DNA from 3 places in the Pelorhabdus rhamnosifermentans genome. Region 3 is predicted to be linked to each of the others. Evidence: riboswitches for the same ligand, from Rfam matches in the RefSeq annotation. Region 3 holds a riboswitch; each other region holds the start of a gene.
What was found. Region 3 has a riboswitch for cyclic di-GMP ahead of Ga0466249_RS16650 (methyl-accepting chemotaxis protein). Riboswitches for the same ligand answer to the same signal wherever they lie in the genome.

Region 1 (7,581 bases), on a different contig from region 3:
CCTAGCTGCTATGCAAGATAGGTTTAAAGCTAGAAATACTGAAAATGTAAAAGATTAGAAAATGTAAAAGAACTGTTTACCCGCTCTCAGGTAAACAGTTCTTTCTATGTTTCGATTGCAGTATTTGATAATTTTTGCACCTTAATCTTTTTCAGGTTGCTTTTTTAGTCCAACAATAATTCTGCCAGCATTTACAATAGCACCATTTGGAATATATTTGTTCATTAAAATGACTACGCCAAGCTGCTCACTAGGTATAACAGCAATATAACTTCGAAATCCTGAAGTTGCACCCGTTTTATCTAGCAAAACATCTGCATGGTATCGTTGTTTATCTTTAGGTAGCCAATTTACAGGTAGTGGTTCCAAGTTCATATTTTCCGGTTCATGTTGCAAATTTTCATCTTGCAACGAATGTACCTGCCAAGCTAAACCTTGTTGCATACTGCCAACGCTAACACGTGGCGTTTGGGTATTTCGCATCGCTTTTTTTATATTCTCCGGTGTATTAGGCAAGCCGATTGCCGCTGACACAAACTTAGTCATGTCATAAATCGTAGCTTTAAGCCCCCAGGCACCTGGAAAAGGTCCTTGGGCGTGCAGGTAGTGAACTGCCGCTTTACCATCACCCGTATAACCTTGCGCAAAATCGTCCTGATATTTCTCAGAAATTTCCAACCCTAACGGGGTCATTGCTAACAGAGATAGGATATTTTCTCTAATTAAATCATTTATTGACTTATTATTTTGATTCTCTAATGCTATGGCTGCTAGGCCACAGCCAACATTCGAATACTGCCATTGACTACCTATTTGTTTTTCCGACTGCCATGCCGATAAATTATTTATAGTCATGTTCAACGGAAATCCGGCTGTGTGCGTAAGCAGATTAGTGAAGGAGATTTGTGATAACGTTTTATTTGCTGCAAATTGCGGACAATATTTAATTAATTTATCATCTAATTTTAGACTGCCACTATCATCAGCTTCAGCACACAGCAAAGCTGTAAACAATTTAGTAACTGAACCAACTTCAAAAATAGTATTTTCCGTAACAGCCTTACCGCTTGTAACGTCAGCAGTGCCAAAAAAATAAGTATAAGTCTGATTTCCATCTACCACAGCAATAGCTGCACCAGGAATACCATATTGTTGCATCAATTGTTTAGCCACAGTATGTACGATTTCTTTATAAAGCTCCTCCTTGTCTTTTGCATTAGTCACACTTACCATGGAAATGAAACATGTCAATGTGATTAGCAGCATAATTATTCTTTTCATAAAATTCTACGTCCTCCTTTTGCCACAACCATTTAATATAGATTACAAATGTAGTCTATATTAAATATTACATTCGTAATCTATAATTGTCAATAGACAAAAACTTATAATAAGGAAGAAAAAACGTGAGGCAATTATCCTCACGTTTTTTGCTCATTTATGATTCTATAAAATATTTTTATCTTTAAGAATGGATAACGTTATATTTCTGGCATTAGCCCCGTCTGCTCGCTCTTTTCCTTGAATATTCGTGGCGAAAATATAGACTTTACCTTCGCTTTCCACATATCCCACAAACCATCCGTTGATGCTATTACCGTTCACAATTCCAGTGCCAGTCTTCCCATATAAAATTACTTTGTCCTGTTCGGACAATTTGATTACTTTTTTGACGATGTCAATGTTTCTTCGAGCAAAGGGCATTTCATAAGTATATAGATTTTTGAGCATTTCTACCTGTTCTATTGGGGAGATTTTCAATGAAGATTCAACCCAGAAATCATGAATGTCACCGGAAAGATCATCGTTGCCATATCCAATTTGTTTTAAATAGTCCTCAATTCTAGTTTTGCCCACAATTGAATCGACTTTCTGAAAATACCAGTTTACAGAATAGATAATTGCGGAAGATAGTGTCTGATCCCTATTCCAGCGTTCAATTGGGTAAACAGTTCCGTCCCATTCTAACTGAGTATTTTCATCCGTCAAAACTCCGTTCTCAAGACCGACTAAAGCACTGATAATCTTATACGTTGAATTCGGAGAGACACGTTTTTTACTGTTGGCGTCATTATATACCTGATAGTGGTTTTTTTCCATGTCAAGTAAAACGAAAGTTCCGTCGTATCCCTGGAAATAGTTGCTCAAATCTTCATAGGCAGTACCTTGATTTAATTGCGATGATTTTCCTGTTTGAGCTGCACCGGATGTTTCCTGCGCATTAGTCAGCACAAAACACCCCATAAGTAAAAACAGCAGTACTCCCCAGATAACCCCCGCTGCAGTCTCTTTCTTATACGAGGCAATCATTACCATCCTTTTCTTGATGTGGGAGCTACCGTTTGCCAACCCGGCTATCGTGTAATCATAAGCAGAAGATGAGTATTTTTCCAGAAAAGAGATAATCGCAGCACCATAGCTTTTATATTCATCGGGTTTTAGAGTGGAAAGAACATAGGCATCACAGGCTAATTCCCGATCCTGTCGCATCTGATAAAAGGCATACCAGATAAAGGGGTTAAACCAGTGGAGAATTTGCAAAAAAGATATAATCCAATTGATGTAAAGATCTCTACGTTGAAGATGGGCCAATTCATGCAACAGAATGAAACGTAATTCCGTCCGGCTTAAATGACCGATAATGCCTGTCGGAAGTACTATATGCGGCCGGATTGCTCCCATAACCATCGGACTTCGAATTACTGGTGATTCAATGAGTACGGGATTATCCTTGATGTTCATTGTGTGCTTACACTCCTCAAGCAAGTTGATAACGCAGCTATCATTTGCTCTGAGGCTTTTCTTTATAATACATTTCTGCTTGATCGTCAAATGAATCGTGTAAACAGTTAGACTTATTACCCCAATTAACCAAACAAAAAATACAATGACATCTCTAAAGTTAAGGAAATTCCTGGTTACCGATAAGGAATAATCATCAGTAATATTCACTATCATCGACGACTTTTTCTCTGTATTCTGGTCTGTCTTCTCATTATCCTGAGTTTTAAAGTAATCCCCGGCCAAGTTCTGGATGGTTAGATGACTAAAAATGTTGAACACGCTTAAAGAGCTTTCAGGCGCATAAGGAATTAATAATTTCAAAATCAACAAAAACCATATTAAGTACTGCCAATTAGCACTCATCCTGTTTGCAAACACCCAGCGAACGACTATGATCAACCCTATAAGAATGCTTCCCATGAGCGAAGAGTATAGCAGCCAGGAAATAAAGGAATACAGTTCCATGAAGAGCTCTCCCTTATTTTTTCTTTTGATCTAGAATACGCTTTAATTCCTCTATCTCTTCTCTTGATAATTCTTTTTCTTCCAGAAAATTAGCAAACATCACATTTAAGGCACCAGAAAATACCTTTTCTAAAAAAGACTGACTTTCCGCTTTTACACACTCATCCTCTGCGACGAGAGGGTAATAAACGTATGTCCGGCCATCCTTATTAAACGCAATGGCCTGTTTCTTGACCAGTCGCCCAAGCAGCGTTTTAATTGTCTTTGGTTTCCACGACATAACGCCATCAAATTTCTTAATAACTTCATTAGCGGTAATGGGTGCGCTAGACCATAATATTTTCATGACTTGCCATTCCGTATCAGAGATTTGTGGTAATTTTTTCATGAATTTCACTTCCTAGGATTACAAATGTAGTATATAATTACTATAGCTTTCTCTGACCCTGCTTGTCAATAAAAATAGTCCTTATCCATTTTTGTGGACAAGGACTATTTTCTATCAGCACTTAAATACTAAATTTGCGAATTGCTTCTTGCAACTCTATGGCAAGATTCGCTAAACTTTGGCTAGATGAAGCAATTTCTTCCATAGCTGCTGATTGTTCCTCAGTAGCCGCCGATACGGTTTGTGCTTCTCCCGCTGCTTTTTTACTTAACCGATCAATTTTTTCTACTGTTTTTACAATTTTCTCACTTGCTGTTGCCAATTCATTAATAGCTGCAGAATTTTCCTTAACCTGCTCAGATACTTGCGCTACGAGCGTCACAATTTCCTGGAAGGCCTGACCAGCGAAATTGACCACTTCTGCTCCACGTTTGACTTCCCGAGTTCCGGCATCCATAGATGCAACCGCTTTATCCGTCTCTCCCTGTATCCCACCGATCAGAGATGAAATCTGTTCTGTGGCGGCTTGTGACTGCTCAGCTAATTTGCGGACTTCTTCAGCCACGACGGCAAAACCTTTGCCTTGTTCACCGGCACGTGCCGCTTCGATAGCAGCATTTAACGCTAACAAGTTCGTCTGTCCGGCAATTCCGGAAATCGTAGCTACAATTTGACCAATTTCTTTTGATTTTTCGCCAAGTTCCGCTACGACCTTCGCCGAAGTATTCACGGTTTCTTCAATTTGTGCCATCTGGTTTACTGCTTCATTAACAGATTCACTGCCTTGACCAGCTTTATCAGCAGCTTGCTCCGAACGATCGGCTACCTGACTGCTTGTTGCCGCAACATGCTGAATATGAGCAGTCATTTTTTCCACTACACTAGCAGTTTCATTGGCAACCACCAATTGTTCGCTAGCTCCGGCCGCAACTTCTGTAATCGAAGCGGCGACTTGATTAACAGCCTGAGACGATTGATCTGAACTTGCTGTCAATTCTTCGCTTGATGCCGCCAAATGTTCTGATTGAGCACTCATTTTTGCCACAAGATCTCGTAAATTTCTCTGCATAGCCCGAAACCCTTGTGCCAATTGGCCTATTTCATCCACTGATGTAATATGCATTTTTCTTTCACGCAAATCGCCTTGTGCTAAAAGCAAGCACTCATCGCGCAGTCGAGTAATCGGAGCTGCAAAACGTTTTGCCAAAATCACAATGGATCCTGCCGCCAACAGTAAACATACCAAGGAAATTCCTAGCATCAGCCATGCTAAATGACTCGTGGCACGCGTAGCTTCCTGCTGCGGTGCCGCTACCATCATGACCCAGCGCTGTCCGCCAGGTAAATTGATTGGAGTAGCTACGGCAACTCTTGCTATACCATCAACGAATGTATAGTTGCCTTTCACTTGTTTGCCTGTCTGACTCGTCTTAATTAATTGAATTAGTTGATCATCCAATTCCGTTTGTTGCAAATTCAACTCAGAATTGATTTTTTTATCAATTAAATTTAACTTTCCGACAAGTTCAGGCTGCTTGGGATGAGCAATGATCATACCAGAGGCATCGGAAATCTGGCCATAACCTGTCTCAAGAAATTTTAGATCCCCTATCATATTCGTGAGCCGTTCCAATGAAACCGTGCCGATAGTTACACCTGTCATTTGTCCATTGTTCATCACAGGTACAGCTAACATCACGGACAGTTTCCCTGTTGATTTTGACAGAAGAGGATTAGATACAACGGCCTTTTTGGTGGATACAGCTTGTTTAAAATAATCCCGATCCCCATAATTCGCCATAGTTCCTTCACTAGTCACGCCCATACCATCAGGAGCAATAAAAATGAGTGCGTCAAATCCATTATTAGCTTGTTTTACCTCTTGTAGAACTTGCATAATTTGAGCTTTATCACTGCCTATACGTAAAGCAGGATGATTTGCCACGCCATCTAGGCGAGCCAGCAAAACTTCGATATCATCTTGCACCCGATTGGCATAGTCCGTTCCTACAGCCATAGCCGTTTCATTGACACTGGCAGTTAATGATTGCTTGGAAAAATAATAGCTACTCAGTGATAATAGTCCCAAGAACACCAAAAATAACGGAACTAAAATCATTAATAACTTAATTTGAATACTTTTGATTTTCACGCTCAACATACTCCTTTAAATTAACATGATCAAAAAAAAACAAGCACTCGGCCTGCCTTCCACAACAATACTTTTTCGTTGGTAGCCTGGCAGTCATAGGCATGTTGCCTTTAGACCCATTGCTTTGCGTCCCTATTTTTCAATAAGTTTGCTCAATATAAAATGAATCTTGTTAACTGATGACACCTCGCACTTCTTTGTTCACCTCTTCTCCAAATAATAATGCAACACATAATATTTAAAATACTTGTATAAAACACAAAAAAAATACACAAGGTATTTTAAGGTATAATACAACAAAGAACTTAAAATCCCCTGCAAAATGGATAAAATACTTAAATATACTAAACAACTGCAATTTTATAATCTCTATAAGTAAATTGCAGGTCTAAACAATACGAAACCGCTATTTATCTAGAATTAGAAAAATAGCGGTATATTTCATTGGCGAAGTTTTCTTGCAGACCCATAGGGATCACGAGCGGCAACAATAGCGGATACCACTGCGGCACCATCTACTCCTGTTGCCATTACCTTACTAATATTGTTCTCATTAATCCCGCCAATAGCCACAACAGGAATATTTACTTGTCTCTTTATTTCTTGTAACATTTGCAAACTTACATTACTTGCATCATCTTTTGTTGTCGTAGGAAATACTGCTCCTACTCCCAAGTAATCTGCACCGCCCGCTTGAGCCGTTAAAGCCTGCTTGAGCGTAGCTGCAGATACACCAATTATTTTATTAGGTCCAAGTAACCTTCTTGCCACCGACAAAGGCATATCATCCTGCCCGATATGAAGGCCGTCGGCATCGATAGCTAAAGCAATATCAGTTCGATCATTCACTATAAAAGAAACACCATATTTTGCAGTAATACCTTTTAACAATAAAGCACATTGAAAGAATTCTCGCGTGGATAAACTCTTTTCCCGAATTTGCACTATCGTAACGCCGCCTAAAATAGCTTGTTCCACTGTTGCCACAATATCTTTCCCGTACAACAAATCTCTATCTGTTACTAAATATAACGAATAGTTAATGGGACTTTTGCTCATAAATAACGCGACCCCCTTTTCGTATGTCTTCTTCAGTCATGGACCAAACAGCATCAAACAATCGGACTCTGAAGATCCCAATACCTTCTCCTGACTGCAAGGACTTTTTTGCTAACTCCCCGGCCAAGCCCATGACCGTCACGCCGGCGGCCGCCCCAATAAATGGATCGGGTGCTATCCCGCAAAAGCAGGCAATCAAAGAAGTCGCCATACATCCTGTACCTGTTACCTGCGATAAGATCACATGACCATTATCAATGCGACAAATTCTATCTCCTTGCGCAATAATATCTCGCTTACCTGTGATAGCGATTACACAATCAAGTTTTTGAGCTAGCTGTTGCGCCACCTTTTCGCTATCCTCTTCACCAGAAACCGAATCAACACCTTTGATATCAGCATCCATACCTGCTAAAATCTTGATCTCTGACATATTGCCCCGAATGACTGTAGGACAAACTTCTTCGATAATTCGTTTGGCCGTAGTTGTGCGTAATTTTGTAGCTCCCACTCCTACTGGATCAAAAACAATGGGAATCCTTTTTTCTCGCGCCCTTTTACCTGCAACTATCATTGACTCAATATTGCGGGCATTTAGAGTCCCTATATTAATAACCAAGGAAGAAGCAAAAGAAACCATTTCTTCCACCTCGCCAATATCATCAGCCATAACAGGAGATGCACCGATTGCCAAGGTCATGTTAGCACAATCATTGACTGTCACATAATTTGT
Region 2 (7,581 bases), on a different contig from region 3:
TGGTGATTTGGCTTTAAATCAATACCAAAAAGCACTTGATGATGCAGCCAAGTATAAAGAGGGAACACCGGAATACAAAGAAGCCATGGCAAGAGCAGACTCATGGCATGATGGCGGAGATAATAAAATTCTTCTTCATGCAGTAGCTGGCGGGATTATGTCAGACCTTGGTGGAAGTAGTTTCACATCTGGAGCAACTAGTGCTGGATTAAATGAGGCTGTACAGAATGAATTAGCCAAGATCAAAGACGCGGGAATTCATCAATTGGTAAGTGCTGCTATTGGAGCTGTTGTTTCGAAGTTAGTAGGTGGTAATGCTCAAACAGGTGCTGCCACTGCCCTTAGTGGGACGAAGTATAATTGGCTCTGGCATTATCAACAACAAGACATGGCGAGATTATTGTATGCTGCCACAAGTATGGAGGAAAAGAAAAGAATTGTTGCATACTATGCAGCGTTAAGTCAATATAACGACGATAATACTCTCCAACTTGTAAATTACGACTGGGCAACCTATTGGTCATGCAAAAATGAAGCTATTGATCCATATTTGCTAGGAGCATTGGGAGGTCTTACTAGTCGTACAGACCATGGTTTGAATACTACTCTTAACGAGCTGACTGTTAGCATATTAGGAGTAACGGATACCGCTAATATTTATCGGGGGTTAATAAATACCTATGGACCTAGTTATTTTCCTTTCGATGGTATACCGCAAAGCACTTTAAGTACAAGTTATTCAACTTCTAGCGGTCAACAGGAAACACAAGTTTCACTACCACGAACAATTTATCCAACAGCAGTCGATGGTAACATTATCAAAGAAAATGGACAGTACAAGGTAATATCCCATGATTCAGATGGAAATGTAGTTAAAACGCCAGTTCCTGCAAGTGAGGTCGAAGGGGAAAAACGTTATTATTCTCCAGACTCAAATTCTTGGTTTGAGCATACAGAGAAGGGTGATACTGCTATTCCACCCGTACGTGTAGTAGGAAACACAGAGTGGACAGTCGATCCGTTAACGGGTGAGGATACATATTCTGGAACTGTGGAAACATCCGAGACGAAAAGCGGAATGCCTAACCCAGTAGATTCAATGGCGCTATATTTTGCGAAAACGGGTTTAAAAGCACAAGGAATAAATCCAGACAATCCGGATAATGCACAACAATTAGCCGCTGAAGTGGAAAAACAGGTACAAATGAATAAAGAAATCCAGGATAGTGTTATGGGATCTGTTGGCGGTGGTGGCTTCAAGACATTCAAAGAGTTTAAGGCTTTTCTTGGATCTCCTGGTGCAGGAAATCAGTGGCATCATATCGTAGAGCAAGCTCAACAGAATGCAAACAGAGCAGGATTTGATCCAGAAGAGATAAATACTGTAGAAAACATAATTGCGTTGCAGTCTGGTAAGGATAGTGTCCATAGCGCTATTAGCGGATTTTATTCTTCAAAACCTTACTGGACAGGTGGATTAACAGTACGAGATTGGTTAGCGACAAAAAGTTTTGAGGAACAATTTGATTATGGAATGAACATATTAAAAAATTATGGTATAGTTGCTAAAGATTCAGCTGGAAGGTGGACATTTACACCATTTTAATCAGGGAGGCAATGTATGAGACCTTTGGAGAAGATTATAAATGAATACTTAGAATCTTGTATAAAGGGAGAGGATGCGCAAGAGAGGGGTGATTCCAAGATGTATAATAAACAACAAAGGATTATTCAAAAAATACGAAAAGAATTAAAATCAAATTCCGAATATGGGTTAGAAAAGTTGATGCCATTTTTGGAACACCAAAGTACATTTGTTAGGTTGGAAACTGCAATTAGTTTAGTCCCAGTTCAGCCAGAGCGTGCTAAGCAAGTATTATTAGAGCTAATTGATACCAGAGGGCTTACTGCGTTTAACGCAAAGATGACTCTTTCGGAATGGAAAAATGGAAATCTAAAGTTTGATTTTTAGCTATTAGTTATAAGAAATGAGATTAGTGGATGGAAAAGCGAGTTCAACGGAACATAAAAAATCCGCCCAATAACTAAAAATAGAAAGGGGCATGTCCATTGTTTACCAAACAACTTAAAACTATCTTTCTATCAGCTTTCGTACTTTTCAGCATACTAGCTTTTACAAATCCTACCACTACCTATGCTGCTGACGCATCTCAAGTCGGAGTAGTAAATTATCAACAATTAATTAATCAGCATCCAGATATGGCTCAAGCTAATGAAACCTACAAAGCAGCAGTCAAACAAGCGCAAGATGATTTTAATGCTAAATCAGCCAACATGAACGATCAAGATAAAAAAGCCTTATCCCAACAGTTACAACAAGGCTTACAACAAAAGCAGCAGGAACTAATAAACGCTATTCGTGATAAAGTAAATGCTGCAATCAAGGCGGTAGCTGAGGACAAAGGATTAACCGTTGTTGTCGATAAAAGCGTTATCGCTTATGGTGGACAAGATATAACAGATGACGTATTGAAAAAGATTACGGGTAAATAAGTAAAACAGAGGGTAGCGGACAATCAATAATCCGTTACCCTCTATTTTTATCTCAGTGTCCTCTAGTAACACCCAATCATTAGGTAATAAATTCCTATTAAACTGTAAAGCCCAATGATTCTAGCAATATCTGAGTGAATCAGAGCCTAGTCAGAATTTTGACTAGGATATTAAAATGACTTCGACTCATTGCTATTGCAATATGGACACATACCACCATGTCCAGTACCTGAACAATTGCTACAATAAATACTACCACAGTCTTGGCATTTAATAAGTTGTCCACCACAAGGTGCATCAGCACCACAATTCGGACATTTCATCACATTATCGTACATCGTAATTCCCCCTTAATAATAAGAATAATTCTAATATATCACCTAGCGGTGATGACGAAAACGGTGTTTTCGTCGTAGAGGTCTTTCTATGTAAAATATCATGAATTTAGTAAAATTAAGGTATAAATCAATCTGTCACTTTAAATAATAATCAAATTAAACAATAGAGTCACCACAGTAACTACAGAGAATTTTTCATAAACCATTGATATAGATACTATTAAATACTCACCCGGAATAAATCTGGTTCAAACAGTGATAACTAATGACAATTTACTGTCACATGTCACAGTACCCTGTAGAAATTATTCCCTAGGATACAGGTTATAGTGATTTTCCAAAATATTTTACAAAAAATCACAAAAACTATGTTACACTTTCGCAGTTTTGTAATATTTATATATTAAAATTAAAAATTAAAAAAGGAAAAATATATATTTATACACGCACCAACCCGCTAAATATAAGGATTTTAAACAACACCCAATAACATAAGGGTTAAAAATTGTACAGACGCTATTACCACTCGCTACAAAATAATTATTATTTACCCAGTTGGAGAGATCTTAGCCAATTTTTTTATGAATATAGAGCTGTTAAAAAATATATAGGACCATTTATCCCATTGCGGGAAGATTGATTGTAAATCGTAGGGGGCTATTCTATACTAATACTGTATGGAAAGCAGTGGAATTTATAAAAGGGAGTTTGATGACGGGATGAGATTTATGCGAAAGATCAACTGGGGTTTGGCTTTAGTATGGGGGCTGTTGTTTATGGCAATGGGTAGTTCGCTCGTTTTTGCCTCTGAGAAGCTGTCGCCGGAAAAAGCGTATTTGAGCTATGTATACCAAAATATGATGGAAGTAAACAGTGTGCATTGTGATATAACGGTCCAAGCAGATACGACAATGGGACAAATGAAGGCAGTAATCAATGGCGATGTTCAGTCGAACCCGTTGGGTTATAAAAGTGATATAAGTATTTGGACTCGGGATATGAAGGATAAGGAAATGACCATTCCCATGAAACAGTATCTTGAAAGAAGCCCTAGTGGTTTAGTCGTTTATACAATGGTTAATGAAAAATGGTTTAAGCAGATTGTTCCTGAGTGGAGTCCTGTGAGTAAAAATGACCTTTCTGCAGATGAAAAAAATGCTGCTTGGGTGAATCTGCTGCAGATGATGAAATCTGTGAAGCTTCAGAAGGAAACACCCGCTTATAAGTATATAGATGTTACATTAGATAGTATGCAGATCAGTGATGCGATTGCTGCGGCTGTTAAAGAAAATAATGTACAGGAAAAAGATATATTGAGCATGACTGCGATCGGGCGGATGGCTTTGTTAGCTGTCGGCGATTTGACGTATACTGTTAAAATCGATAAGGCAACAAAAATGGTAACAGAAGTGGATATGGATTTGACAGATCCGATTCGCAAAGGAGCGAACTTGTTTTTAGATCTAGTGCATCCAAAAGATCGGGCGAAAATGGAAGACTTCTTAACAAACTCGACATTGAGTATGCAGATCGTTTATTCGAACTATAATAAGGTAGATCCCATCGTGATTCCTCAGGAAGTAAAGGATACGGCAAAGGAATACAAGGCACCAGTACGGAAGGCACATTCTAAACAGGTTAAGCCAAGCGGTGAAACAGTAACTCGTTTGTAAAAACTAAATTGATCAAAACTTACCGTTGTTTGGACCAACTATTTTGCCTAAAGAAAGTCATTCCAAGAAAATTCTATGTTGTGGGGTGACTCGTATTGAAAATTCAGAAAAAGTTCTGGCTTTCATTGTCTATTTGCTTGTTATGCAGTCGTTAATGTGGGAACCGGTCCGGAGGTAGACGGCAAGCCCACCTAGAATCTTAAATTCTAAGGCGAAAATAAAGAGGGTTTTATCGAAGTTTGTCGAAATACCAGACTTAGAAATATAATTGCAATTGGGTGAACCTTTTAAAGAAGAGGATGTAAAGTTATGGGGTTAAAGATTATTTAATTTATGTTTGCCAGGCTGTCAAAATAAAGGTATACCAGACGTTATTTGTCTGGTTTTTTGTTTTATTTCGATTAGATCAATTTCAAAAGCCGGATGATAGCCGACCTACATAGGGGGTATCCGTTTGAAAACAATAAATACATTTTATGAGGATTTTAACGGCTTATCAGAATTTGTTCGAAACAATCAAAATATTTTGCGTTCTAACGAGAACTCCGCTGTACTAGTGCAGGTTTTCAATGGCCAATGTGACCAAGAATTTTTCAAGCGATTGTTAGCAGAAATTGCTGAATTGGTTCCCGATGCTCTTATTCTTGGTACAACGACATCTGGTGAAATTATAAATGGACAAGTGAATGGACTCAAGACAGTTCTGTCTTTTTCGATTTTTAAACGGACTGTAGTTAAAGCAGGATTCTTTCCAAAAGGAAACCAAAATGATTTCGATTTGGGTCGTAAAATAGCCTCGACACTTGGTGGCGGTAAGGCGAAGCTATTAATTTTATTTGCTACAGGAAGGACGATGAATTCTACCGCTGTTTTAAAAGGGGTAGAATCGGTATTCCCTGGCTTGCCTGTTACTGGTGGTAATGCGGGTCATAACGCTCTTGGCTGCTTTGTTTCTTGTAACGGACAAATTACAAGTTACGGTGTTGTGGGGGTTGTACTAGAGGGGGAAAATTTAAAGGTTAGTTGTTATTCCCATTTAGGGTGGCAACCCATTGGCAAAGAAATGACTGTCACTAAGGTTGATGGTTTAAGGGTGTATACTATTGATAATATACCTGTTTATCAGATTTATCGGAAGTATTTAGGCTTAGATAGAATTGGTAATTTCTCTAACGCTGTGGAATATCCCCTCTTAGTCAATAGAAATGGATCCCTGCTGGCTAGAACACCAGATATTTACTATGAGGACGATTCAATTTCCTTCGTGGCAGAATTAGTTGAAGGGGAAAAAGTTCGCTTGAGTTTTGGTGATATTGGGATGATCTCGGAAGCGACAGTCAGTCTTTGTCAAGAGATTAGGCAACATCCCGCTGAAAGTGTTTTTGTCTATTCCTGTGAGTCGCGCAGAGGATTTCTACAGGAGCTTAGTAAGATTGAAACTGAGCCACTGCAAGAAATTGCGAACACATCCGGCTTTTTTACTTATGGGGAATTTTATTATAGCAACAAAACTAACCAAGTACTAAATGCTACGATGACAGTCGTAGTTCTTGCTGAAACAGCTGGAAAGGTATTGGAACATACGGTAACGCGAGGAGAGGAAAATTCCAGCGTAAGCTATAAATTTTCTAAAGATAAAATAGTCGAAAGAAGTTCTGGGGTTCTTAAGGCATTAACACATCTAATCAACACGGTGACCGACGAACTGGTTACTGCAAATGAGAAGCTGAAATATGCCGGCCAACATGACTCGTTAACAGGACTTTATAACCGTGCATTTTTTGAACAGGAAATGGAGTTTCTTGAGACACAAGACGGTCCAGTAGGTATTGTTGTCTGTGATTTAGACTGTCTTAAAGTGATAAATGATACTTTCGGGCATAGTTTTGGGGACCAAATGATTTGTAAGGCTGCAAATGTAATTACCGAAGCATGTCGCAAAGAGGATATTGTAGCTAGGATTGGGGGCGATGAGTTTGCTATAATAGTTACGAATGCTACGTTATCTGGACTAAAAAATATTCGCAAGAGAATTGTATCTATAGCGGCAAAAACTAGAAGCATACAACCTGAAAATCTTGTTTATCTATCCGTTGGCTTCGCTCTTAAGACAAGCGGTGGGGAAAAAAGCTTGGATGGTGTTTTTAAGATCGCTGATGCAAATATGTATAGTCATAAAATGAGAAATAAACAATATTCGAAAAAGACGATTCTAGGAAGAACTGCCTTTGTAAACAACGACTATTAAGGAATAGGCGAAGTCACTAAGGAAGGGTGAGAGAATGAACTCCAAAGTATTTTATAACTATTGCTTGGCCCAATTAGGTGCCGTCGAGGACTATCCTTTCGGACCTGACGTAATAGTGTTTAAAATTGGCGCTAAAATGTTTGCACTTATGTCTCGTAGGAATAACCAGGATAATCTTTCATTGAAATGTAATCCTCATTATTCAGAGATACTAAGAAAGCAGTATTCAAGTATAATTCCAGGGTACCACTTAAATAAGCGCTGCTGGAATACTTTAATTCTTGATGGCAGCATTCCGGAAAAAGAAATTAAGGCTTTAATAGAACATTCTTATGAGTTGGTATTTAAATCTCTTCCTCGTATGATGCGTGCAAAGTATCAAGACGATTTTTAATGTGTCTTATATCGAGAGTAAAAAAATTCTGTGCGTTCAGTTATGAATTCTTATCGGACAATAAAAAAGTGCATGAGATAATTGATTTTCAATATCTCGTGCACTTTTTTTATTGTTCATTATTTTTTTAGTGTTAGGTAGTCAATAATGATTCTTGATAATACATAAAGCGGAAAGCGAGAAGTTACGTCTACCTTTGTGATCGAAGTATGTTTATGTTTATATCCCCATAAGGAAATGTCGGACATTTTTGTCAAAGGGGAATTCTCAGCGGAAGTACAAGTAATTAATTTCGCTCCGATAGATTTTGCATTTTCTGCAGAAACAACTAATTCTTCTGTTGTTCCGGATAGTGAGAAAATAATCAGCAATTCATCGGATTTTATATCTGTGGAAACTTTCTTCATAATGGCT
Region 3 (7,581 bases):
TAGTATTTGTTTCGGTATTACCAAAGGAGCCGTCTCTCAAGTCATTTCCAAACTTTGTAAACGAGGGTATGTAAGTAGAGAAAGAAACGAAGCATATAGCAAGGAAATCATCTTGCATCTGACGGAAAAGGGACAAAAGGCATACCAAAACCACGAAGAGCTTCATAAGATTATGGATAGTGAATTGGTGAATCTCATGGAAGGCTTTCCCGATCAATGGTTTGAGTACTTTTGCAATGTACTCACTAAAATTGAGCAGCACGTGGACAAATATCTGGAGTTAAATAAGAAAACATAAGATATTTTTTGCTATACAGTATAGCAACTAAACTGAGAGAAGAAGTGCTAAACGATTTCAAAAATTAAAGTGTGATTTATGGTTTAGTAACTAAACTGAATGGGGAGTTAAGATGGAAGGTAAACGCGTCTTGGGAATTTGTGTTAGTGCTCGCAAAAATGGAAACAGTTCGATTATTTTAAACGAGCTTCTTAAGCCGTCTAAGGAAAAGGGCTATCAGGTGGAGGTCCTGAATTTAGGGGCGCTTGAAATTGGACATTGTATTGGTTGTTTAGGATGCAGCAACGAATTTCACAAATGTGTGTTGAAAGATGATTTGGAGGTGATAAAGAACAAGATAGAGGAAGCGGATGCAATTGCACTGGCGTCACCCTGCTATTATTTATCCCCTCCTTCAAGATTAAAGGCTGTAATGGATAGGTCGGCCGCTTGGGCTATTGAGAAAATGGCCAATAGTAAAAAGAAAAAATACGGTGTTGCGGTTTCGGTGGCAGGCGGGGGTCAATCGGTATGGTATCCACTGCAGAGAATTTATTCTAGTCTATTTTTAGGACTGTACAACTGCGAAATACTCGGGCAATTTGTTATAGGGCAAGCGTTCAATAAAGGCGAGGTCTTGTTATCTCCAAGCAAGCTAAGATTAGTGGGTCAACTTGGTGAAAATCTTGCTAGTTCGATTGCACAAGGAAGAGGAATCAAATCCTCGATTAACGAGTGCGAAGATAAATTGATCTGTCCTAATTGCCTGGCGGATGCTTTCAAAATCAATAAGGACGGCGGTCCAACCTGTGCCGTATGTGGCTTAAGTTTAAACAAAGATCAATCTGATCAGTTTAATAGGTTTACACCTGAAGGTGCCCAAATTCATCAAAGTCACATTATGAATAATGTCATAGGCGGCATACTGGCCGGTGATGAAATCACCAATAGAATGAAAGACTATTGGGAACGAAATGTGCTTCATGATAACGATTTTATTATTAATACCGACCTTTCTAATATTGGCACTGCCATTCAATGGGATGGCGAGGCGCTGAGAGAGTTAAAACAATCAATTCCCCATGTTTTACAGGATGTTGTAAAGAAGGCTTTAGAGAAGAAGGCTGCTCAGCAAGGATTAAATCATATTACAAAAGAGATATTTATGCAAATACGCCCTAAATATTAGTTTGCTAAATGAGTTTCATTAAATTTACGAGGAGGTCAATACTATGCAGAACAAGATCAGTTTTTCAAAAGGAACGTTTCAGCTTCATTCGAATCCGAATTTCAATTATCAATTAAACAGAACCTTTTCTTGGAGTAATGGAGACTTAGATGAGTTAAAAACCGCTGCTCCGCAAATTACCAGCATTCAAACGTGGAAAACCGAAATGATGAAACTGGCGGAGAATGCCTTTCGAGAAAATCGAATAAAGCATGCCATTGCTTATTATCGGATGGCGGAGTTTTTTATGGTCCATGGAGACCCGGATAAGCTAAAAACGTATGATAAGGCAGTTGAACTGTTTTATGAATATAACACCGAGTTATTTGCGTCGGGAATTGTCAAAAAGGATAGGGTGCCGTTTGGAACAGGATACTTGCCGGTTATGTACGTAGAGCCGGAAAACGGTAAACCTATGGACACCATAGTGCTCCATGGCGGATATGATTCTTACATGGAAGAATTTCTGCAGATGATTCTATACCTAAGAGATAATGGTTTTGCGGTATATCTTTTTGAGGGACCGGGCCAAGGCGGTGTGCTTAGGAAAGAAGGCATGATTTTTACACCGGAATGGGAAAAACCGGTCAAGGCCATTTTGGATTTTTTTAAATTGGATGATGTGTCAATTATCGGGCTATCCCTCGGGGCGATGCTCGCACCGCGAGCTGCGGCGTTTGAGCCGAGAATAAAACGAGTTGTCGCTTGGAGCTTATTGCCTAATTTGTTCGATCTGCTTCTGGTCGGAAAGCCAAAGGTTATGCAGGATACGATGCGTTTTTTGATGGAAAATGGGGACGAAGAGACTGTGAATTATATGATGGGCAATCAAATGAAAAAAGATCCCCAGATGGAATGGGCGATAAACCACGGCATGCATAATATGGGGGCTCGAAGTCCATATGAATTTCTATCGACAATAAATAAGTTTACATATTTGGATATTGCCGATAGAATTACCCAGGACTTCCTGCTTATCGGGGCAGAGAGAGACCACTTTATTCCTGTGGAGTTTTATAAACCGATTATTGACCGTTTAATCAACGTCCATTCACTAACATACAGACTTTTTACGGAAAGAGAGCAGGCTGAAAACCACTGCAATGCCGGTAACACAAAACTTGTTCTTGATACAGTTATTTCTTGGATAAAACTTTTAAAATCAAATTGAGGACTAGATAGATTAGTAGGGTTTTTGATTTATGCATGGAATATAATGGATCAGCCAAGAAACCTTGCTGTTATTAATTTCCTGGGATCCGATGTAGCTACGGGAGAAGTTAGTTCAATGGTGCGTAAGCGATTAAGCGCGGCGAGCAGGCAATAATAGAGTAACTTCTAGAGTGGTCTCTACCGCTTGCCACGGAGATAAGATTTACTCTCTGTCGTGGGAGCATCATCATGTCAAATGCCTTCAAATCCGGGACAACCCAAGGGTGGCCTTCTGCCATGAGAATATTCAAATCGAAGGCATTGGTATGTCAACACTTTACTAGACAGCTTTTTTAAGGTGTGCAAGCTTGTACTCTAATGGGCTTAGATAACCTAATGTTGAATGTATTCTTTTGCTGTTAAAACAAATTACGTAGCTTGCTAGTTTTTGATTTAATTCGCCAAGATTTTCAAAGTGATAGTTACGAACATATTCTGTCTTGATGATTTTGAATGTAGCTTCTGCGACGGCATTATCATAAGGACAGCCTTTCATGCTCAGCGAGTGCCTGATTTCAAATGTTTCAAGAACTCCTTCAATTAATTTATTTTTAAATTCATTTCCACGATCTGTATGAAACAGGCAGATGTTTTTCAAATTCGTTTTGATGCTGGCAAATGCCCGGTACACAAGTGGAGCATTTTTATAAATGCCTGTACTATAGCCAATAATTTCGCGATTGAATAAATCAATCAAAACACAGATGTAATTCCACTTATGGTTGACTCTTACATAGGTTAAATCACTTACAACAACGGCCAATGGTTCTTGATTATCAAATTGACGTCTTTATATCGGTCTGACGGAAGGCGTTGAAAAAGCGTTACTGGCGGATATAGCACAGAGAAGTCAAAAAGCTTCGGTTTTCGGTTTGCATGCGCTGGTGGTGGGAACCGCGCTATTACCAGCATCAATCATTGCCGGATTTCTATGGGATCTCTTCGGAGCTTCCGCCCCTTTCTGGTTTGGCGGAATAACTGGGATTTTTGCAGCTGTGCCATTTTATTTGGTTTAAGAAAAAATTAGTATGACTTAGTTCTATTTTGCGTAAAGGTTTAATCCTGTAATCCGATCCGGATTTATTAGCAAAGAAAAACGTTCCTACTCTGGCAGCAGCTGGGTAGGAACGTTTCACATTATCATTAAACTTGAAACTTGCTAACAGCTTCGCGGAGATCCATTGCTAGGTGGGCCAATGCTTGGCTAGATGAAGCGATTTCTTCCATTGATGCGGATTGTTCCTCGGTTGCAGCTGATACTGTCTGTGCTTCTCCAGCTGCTTTTTTGCTTAGTTCATCGATTTTTTTCACTGATCCGACAATTTGTTGACTGCCGATAGCCATCTGCTCAATGGAAGCGGATATTTCCTTCACCTGGCTTGATACATGTGTTATTGCAGTTGCTATTTCTAGAAAGGCTTGTCCGGAAGCATTGACGACTTCTGCGCCTAACTTGACTTCACGAGTACCATCGTTCATGGCTATTACGGCTTTGTCGGTGTCCCCTTGAATTTCACTAATAAGTGTTGCGATTTGTTTAGCCGCTTCTTGCGATTGCTCGGCCAGCTTGCGGACTTCTTCTGCTACTACGGCAAAGCCTCGACCCTGTTCTCCGGCTCTTGCGGCCTCAATGGCAGCGTTGAGCGCTAGTAAATTTGTCTGACCAGCAATACCTGAGATAGTATCGACAATCTGGCCAATTTCCTTCGAGCGTTCCCCTAATTTGGCTACTACTTGGGCAGAGGAGACAACTGTTTGTTCGATATGAGCCATTTGACTGACTGCTTTATCTACGGACTTATTTCCTTCATTAGCCGTATCAGATGCTTGGGCAGATTGTCCAGCTACTTCATTAGCATTGGCAGCGATTTGTTGGATGCTGGCCGACATCTGTTCCACTACCGCAGATGTGTCATTAGCTGCACTTAGTTGTTGATCTGCATTTGTTGCTACTTCAGTAATAGATTCAGCAACCTGGTTAGCAGCTTGTGCTGACTGATCGGCACTAGCGGTCAGTTCCTCTGAAGAAGCCGCCACCTGTTCTGCTGATTCATTGACATTTTTCATAAGTATACGGAGACTGCCTCTCACATCTACCAGAGCATCAGCTAATTGGCCGATTTCATCTTTTCTGATAAATCTTCGCGGCTTATCGCGAAAATCTCCTGCTGCAAATTCTTTGCAAATCAGCACCATGGCATGGAGAGGTTTTGTAATTATTCTAGTAATATAAAACCCACTTAGAATTAATACTACAAAAGATACAAAAATAATTGCTAAGTTAATCTGATTTGCTTTTTCGAAGGATACTTTGTTATTAGCATTTATTTTCTTTGATGCTTCAATAGAATACTTAGAAAGATCATCGCACCTGTTCAGAGCATCTGTTGCTAACGGGTCTACGGCAGAAACATATAATGCATAGGCTTCAGCATTTTTGTTTTGCAAAGCTAATTCCATAACAGCGTTTCTACCCTCTCGAAATTTTTGCATGGTTGTTTTGATTCCGGCTAATTTTTCCTTGGTTTTGTCATCTAAATGTGTCTGTTCAAGTTTTGCCAGATTGTTATTAAAGGAATTTACCCGCTCATCGATAGTTTGCTTTAATTCTTGATTTTTTTTGTCGTCTTTTGTGAGCATCAGTTCCATTACGGCTGAATTGACTTTATTAATATGCGCACTGTTTTCATTTATAAGTGCGACGGGTACTAAGTAGTCTTCGTACATAGTAGTCATTTCGGTGTTTGATTGTTGGAGGTAATGGTACCCCGTATAACCTACAATACTCATAGATAAAAATGCGATAAGAATAAGGATACTTAGTTTTTGAGCTACTTTCATATTATCAAAAAAATTCATGCTATTCCTCCTAGTGGATAATTATAAAAAAATTGCCAGATTGCTTAAAATGACACATGTCAAATAGCAACCTGGCAATCATAAATCCTAGATTTTTAGACCCATAGCTTTGCGTCCTTATCTTTCGATAAGTTTGCTGCAATATAGTATTAATTTCTAAAATAGAAATTCTAAAGGAAAATCATCTATATGGTAATTTTTTTCGACGCTGTTCTACAATAGTCCTCTTCTTCGCAAAACATGAGTCATTTATCCTGTACTGGAGGCAGCTTTTGCGCGTCTGGACTTGTGGTAACACAGAACATTTTTGAATAAAATGGAGAATTTTGAGAAGCCTTTCTTGTTTTGACGTATAAAGCCCATTCTGGTTTATTGCTGGAATAGGCCTTATTACCTGTTTTTTGAAATATATTGCATTTAATATTTTGATCAGCTATAATAAATGCGAGTTAGGGATAATATATTTTTTATTGCGTTGCTGGGGCTGCGCTTTTTCATTTAATGTGATAAGATATTGCAACAAACGCCCTTCGGCTATTTGGCGGGAGGCGGCAGCGGGATTATTATGTGGATACTATTGACAATAAATATAGTTAGCAAACCTTTTGAAAAGGAGGGACGCAAAGCCTTGATCTAAAGATTTAAAATCTATGATTGCCAGGTTGCATGAAAAGTGCAATTTGACAATTTTTTTATTTTATAAGATTAATGAAAATTAAACGCCAGTGTGACGGAAAAATGTTTTTTTAGCCGAAATGATTTTCGAAAGTTGGATTGATTGAATGAGTTTTTTATATAAATTTACATTGTTGCTCGGTAGTTTGGTTATCATGAGTAGTTTCATTCAATTTTTTATTTTTGATAGATTTTTTCTTGCTAATACTGATGATTTGTTATTGACTATTAATGAAAAAGCCGCGAATAATTTTGCTGAACAGATCTTAGCGTATTTTAAAAATATTGAGGCTTCATTAAAAACTATTGCATCTGATCCTAATATCAATCAAGCTATTCTTGATAAAATCAATCAAATTGTTCCAGAAGTAAATGTGATTTCGATACTTGATAAAAATGGAGATGTTATGCTTGTCAGTGGAGTTAAGGACGTTTCAGGTTTGAATTTGTCACAACGTGATTACTTTCAGCGAGCTATTAGAGGGGAAACTTATATTAGTGGTGTATACACGAGTAATCATGGGCGGAAGGTTGTCTCTATTGCGACTCCTATTATTGAAAATGGTAATATTGTTGGTGTAGTTGTTGGGACAGTTTGGCTGCATGAAAATAGTTTGTCATCGATGTTTGACAATAAATCATTTGGTCGTGGGGGATTCATCTCAATTACTGACAGCCAAGGAATTATCGTTTATCATCCGGACAAGGAAAGTATCGGAAAAGGAACTAGTATAGCTGATCACTTGCAAGGAGGTAAAGGCTCGGCTATTATAAAATATACTGGATTAGAACACTATATTGGATATAGTAAGGTTCCCGAATTAAATTGGATTGTTAGCGTGAATACTCCTACTGCTGAGGTAACACGAATCCGAAGGTTGATGATTTACGAAATTCTAGCTATATCGATATTTACTATATTTGTAGTTATTGCTATTGGCACATATACAGTACGGCGATACACGAAGCCACTAGATACATTAGTCGAGGCGTTTAGTTCTGTGAAAAAAGGAAAGTATAAACAAATTATTTCTTATGACTATGCGCCTGAATTTGATGATATGATTCAAGTATATAACAACACCATTAGAAGACTTGAAGAAGTTCATACTACATTAAAGTGGGCTGCAGACATTGATGGATTGACTGGGACTTATAACCGTAGGTCTTTTGACAAAATATTGGAATTGCTTAATGGCGAAGTGCTAGCTCATTCTTTGGATAATCTAGGAATAATGATACTAGACCTTGATAACTACAAACAGCTAAATGATACATATGGTCATTTAGCAGGGGATGATATTTTAAGAGAATTTACCGCGATAACGCA

Region 1: it holds a riboswitch for cyclic di-GMP, as region 3 does, so the genes downstream of both, Ga0466249_RS20390 (methyl-accepting chemotaxis protein) here and Ga0466249_RS16650 (methyl-accepting chemotaxis protein) in region 3, are expected to answer to the same signal.
Region 2: it holds a riboswitch for cyclic di-GMP, as region 3 does, so the genes downstream of both, Ga0466249_RS21215 (sensor domain-containing diguanylate cyclase) here and Ga0466249_RS16650 (methyl-accepting chemotaxis protein) in region 3, are expected to answer to the same signal.

The regions. Positions count from the first base shown of each region.
Region 1 covers NZ_JAHGVE010000023.1:20,782-28,362, reverse strand. Annotated here, with positions in the region: gene Ga0466249_RS20410 (hypothetical protein) at 1-58, shown strand, start outside; gene Ga0466249_RS20405 (serine hydrolase) at 142-1,281, opposite strand; gene Ga0466249_RS20400 (BlaR1 family beta-lactam sensor/signal transducer) at 1,447-3,249, opposite strand; gene Ga0466249_RS20395 (BlaI/MecI/CopY family transcriptional regulator) at 3,263-3,637, opposite strand; gene Ga0466249_RS20390 (methyl-accepting chemotaxis protein) at 3,759-5,789, opposite strand; cyclic di-GMP riboswitch class I at 5,867-5,952, opposite strand; gene thiE (thiamine phosphate synthase) at 6,231-6,848, opposite strand; gene thiM (hydroxyethylthiazole kinase) at 6,829-7,581, opposite strand, start outside.
Region 2 covers NZ_JAHGVE010000025.1:44,358-51,938, reverse strand. Annotated here, with positions in the region: gene Ga0466249_RS21240 (hemagglutinin repeat-containing protein) at 1-1,606, shown strand, start outside; gene Ga0466249_RS21235 (DUF2019 domain-containing protein) at 1,622-1,972, shown strand; gene Ga0466249_RS21230 (OmpH/Skp family outer membrane protein) at 2,071-2,514, shown strand; gene Ga0466249_RS21225 (hypothetical protein) at 2,685-2,852, opposite strand; gene Ga0466249_RS21220 (DUF6612 family protein) at 3,581-4,525, shown strand; cyclic di-GMP riboswitch class I at 4,793-4,878, shown strand; gene Ga0466249_RS21215 (sensor domain-containing diguanylate cyclase) at 4,980-6,773, shown strand; gene Ga0466249_RS21210 (MmcQ/YjbR family DNA-binding protein) at 6,808-7,167, shown strand; gene Ga0466249_RS21205 (MurR/RpiR family transcriptional regulator) at 7,287-7,581, opposite strand, start outside.
Region 3 covers NZ_JAHGVE010000015.1:22,858-30,438, forward strand. Annotated here, with positions in the region: gene Ga0466249_RS16630 (MarR family winged helix-turn-helix transcriptional regulator) at 1-298, shown strand, start outside; gene Ga0466249_RS16635 (flavodoxin family protein) at 411-1,466, shown strand; gene Ga0466249_RS16640 (alpha/beta hydrolase family protein) at 1,510-2,676, shown strand; partial or broken gene Ga0466249_RS16645 (transposase) at 2,998-3,507, opposite strand; gene Ga0466249_RS16650 (methyl-accepting chemotaxis protein) at 3,861-5,576, opposite strand; cyclic di-GMP riboswitch class I at 5,639-5,724, opposite strand; cyclic di-GMP riboswitch class I at 6,162-6,246, shown strand; gene Ga0466249_RS16655 (sensor domain-containing diguanylate cyclase) at 6,359-7,581, shown strand, end outside.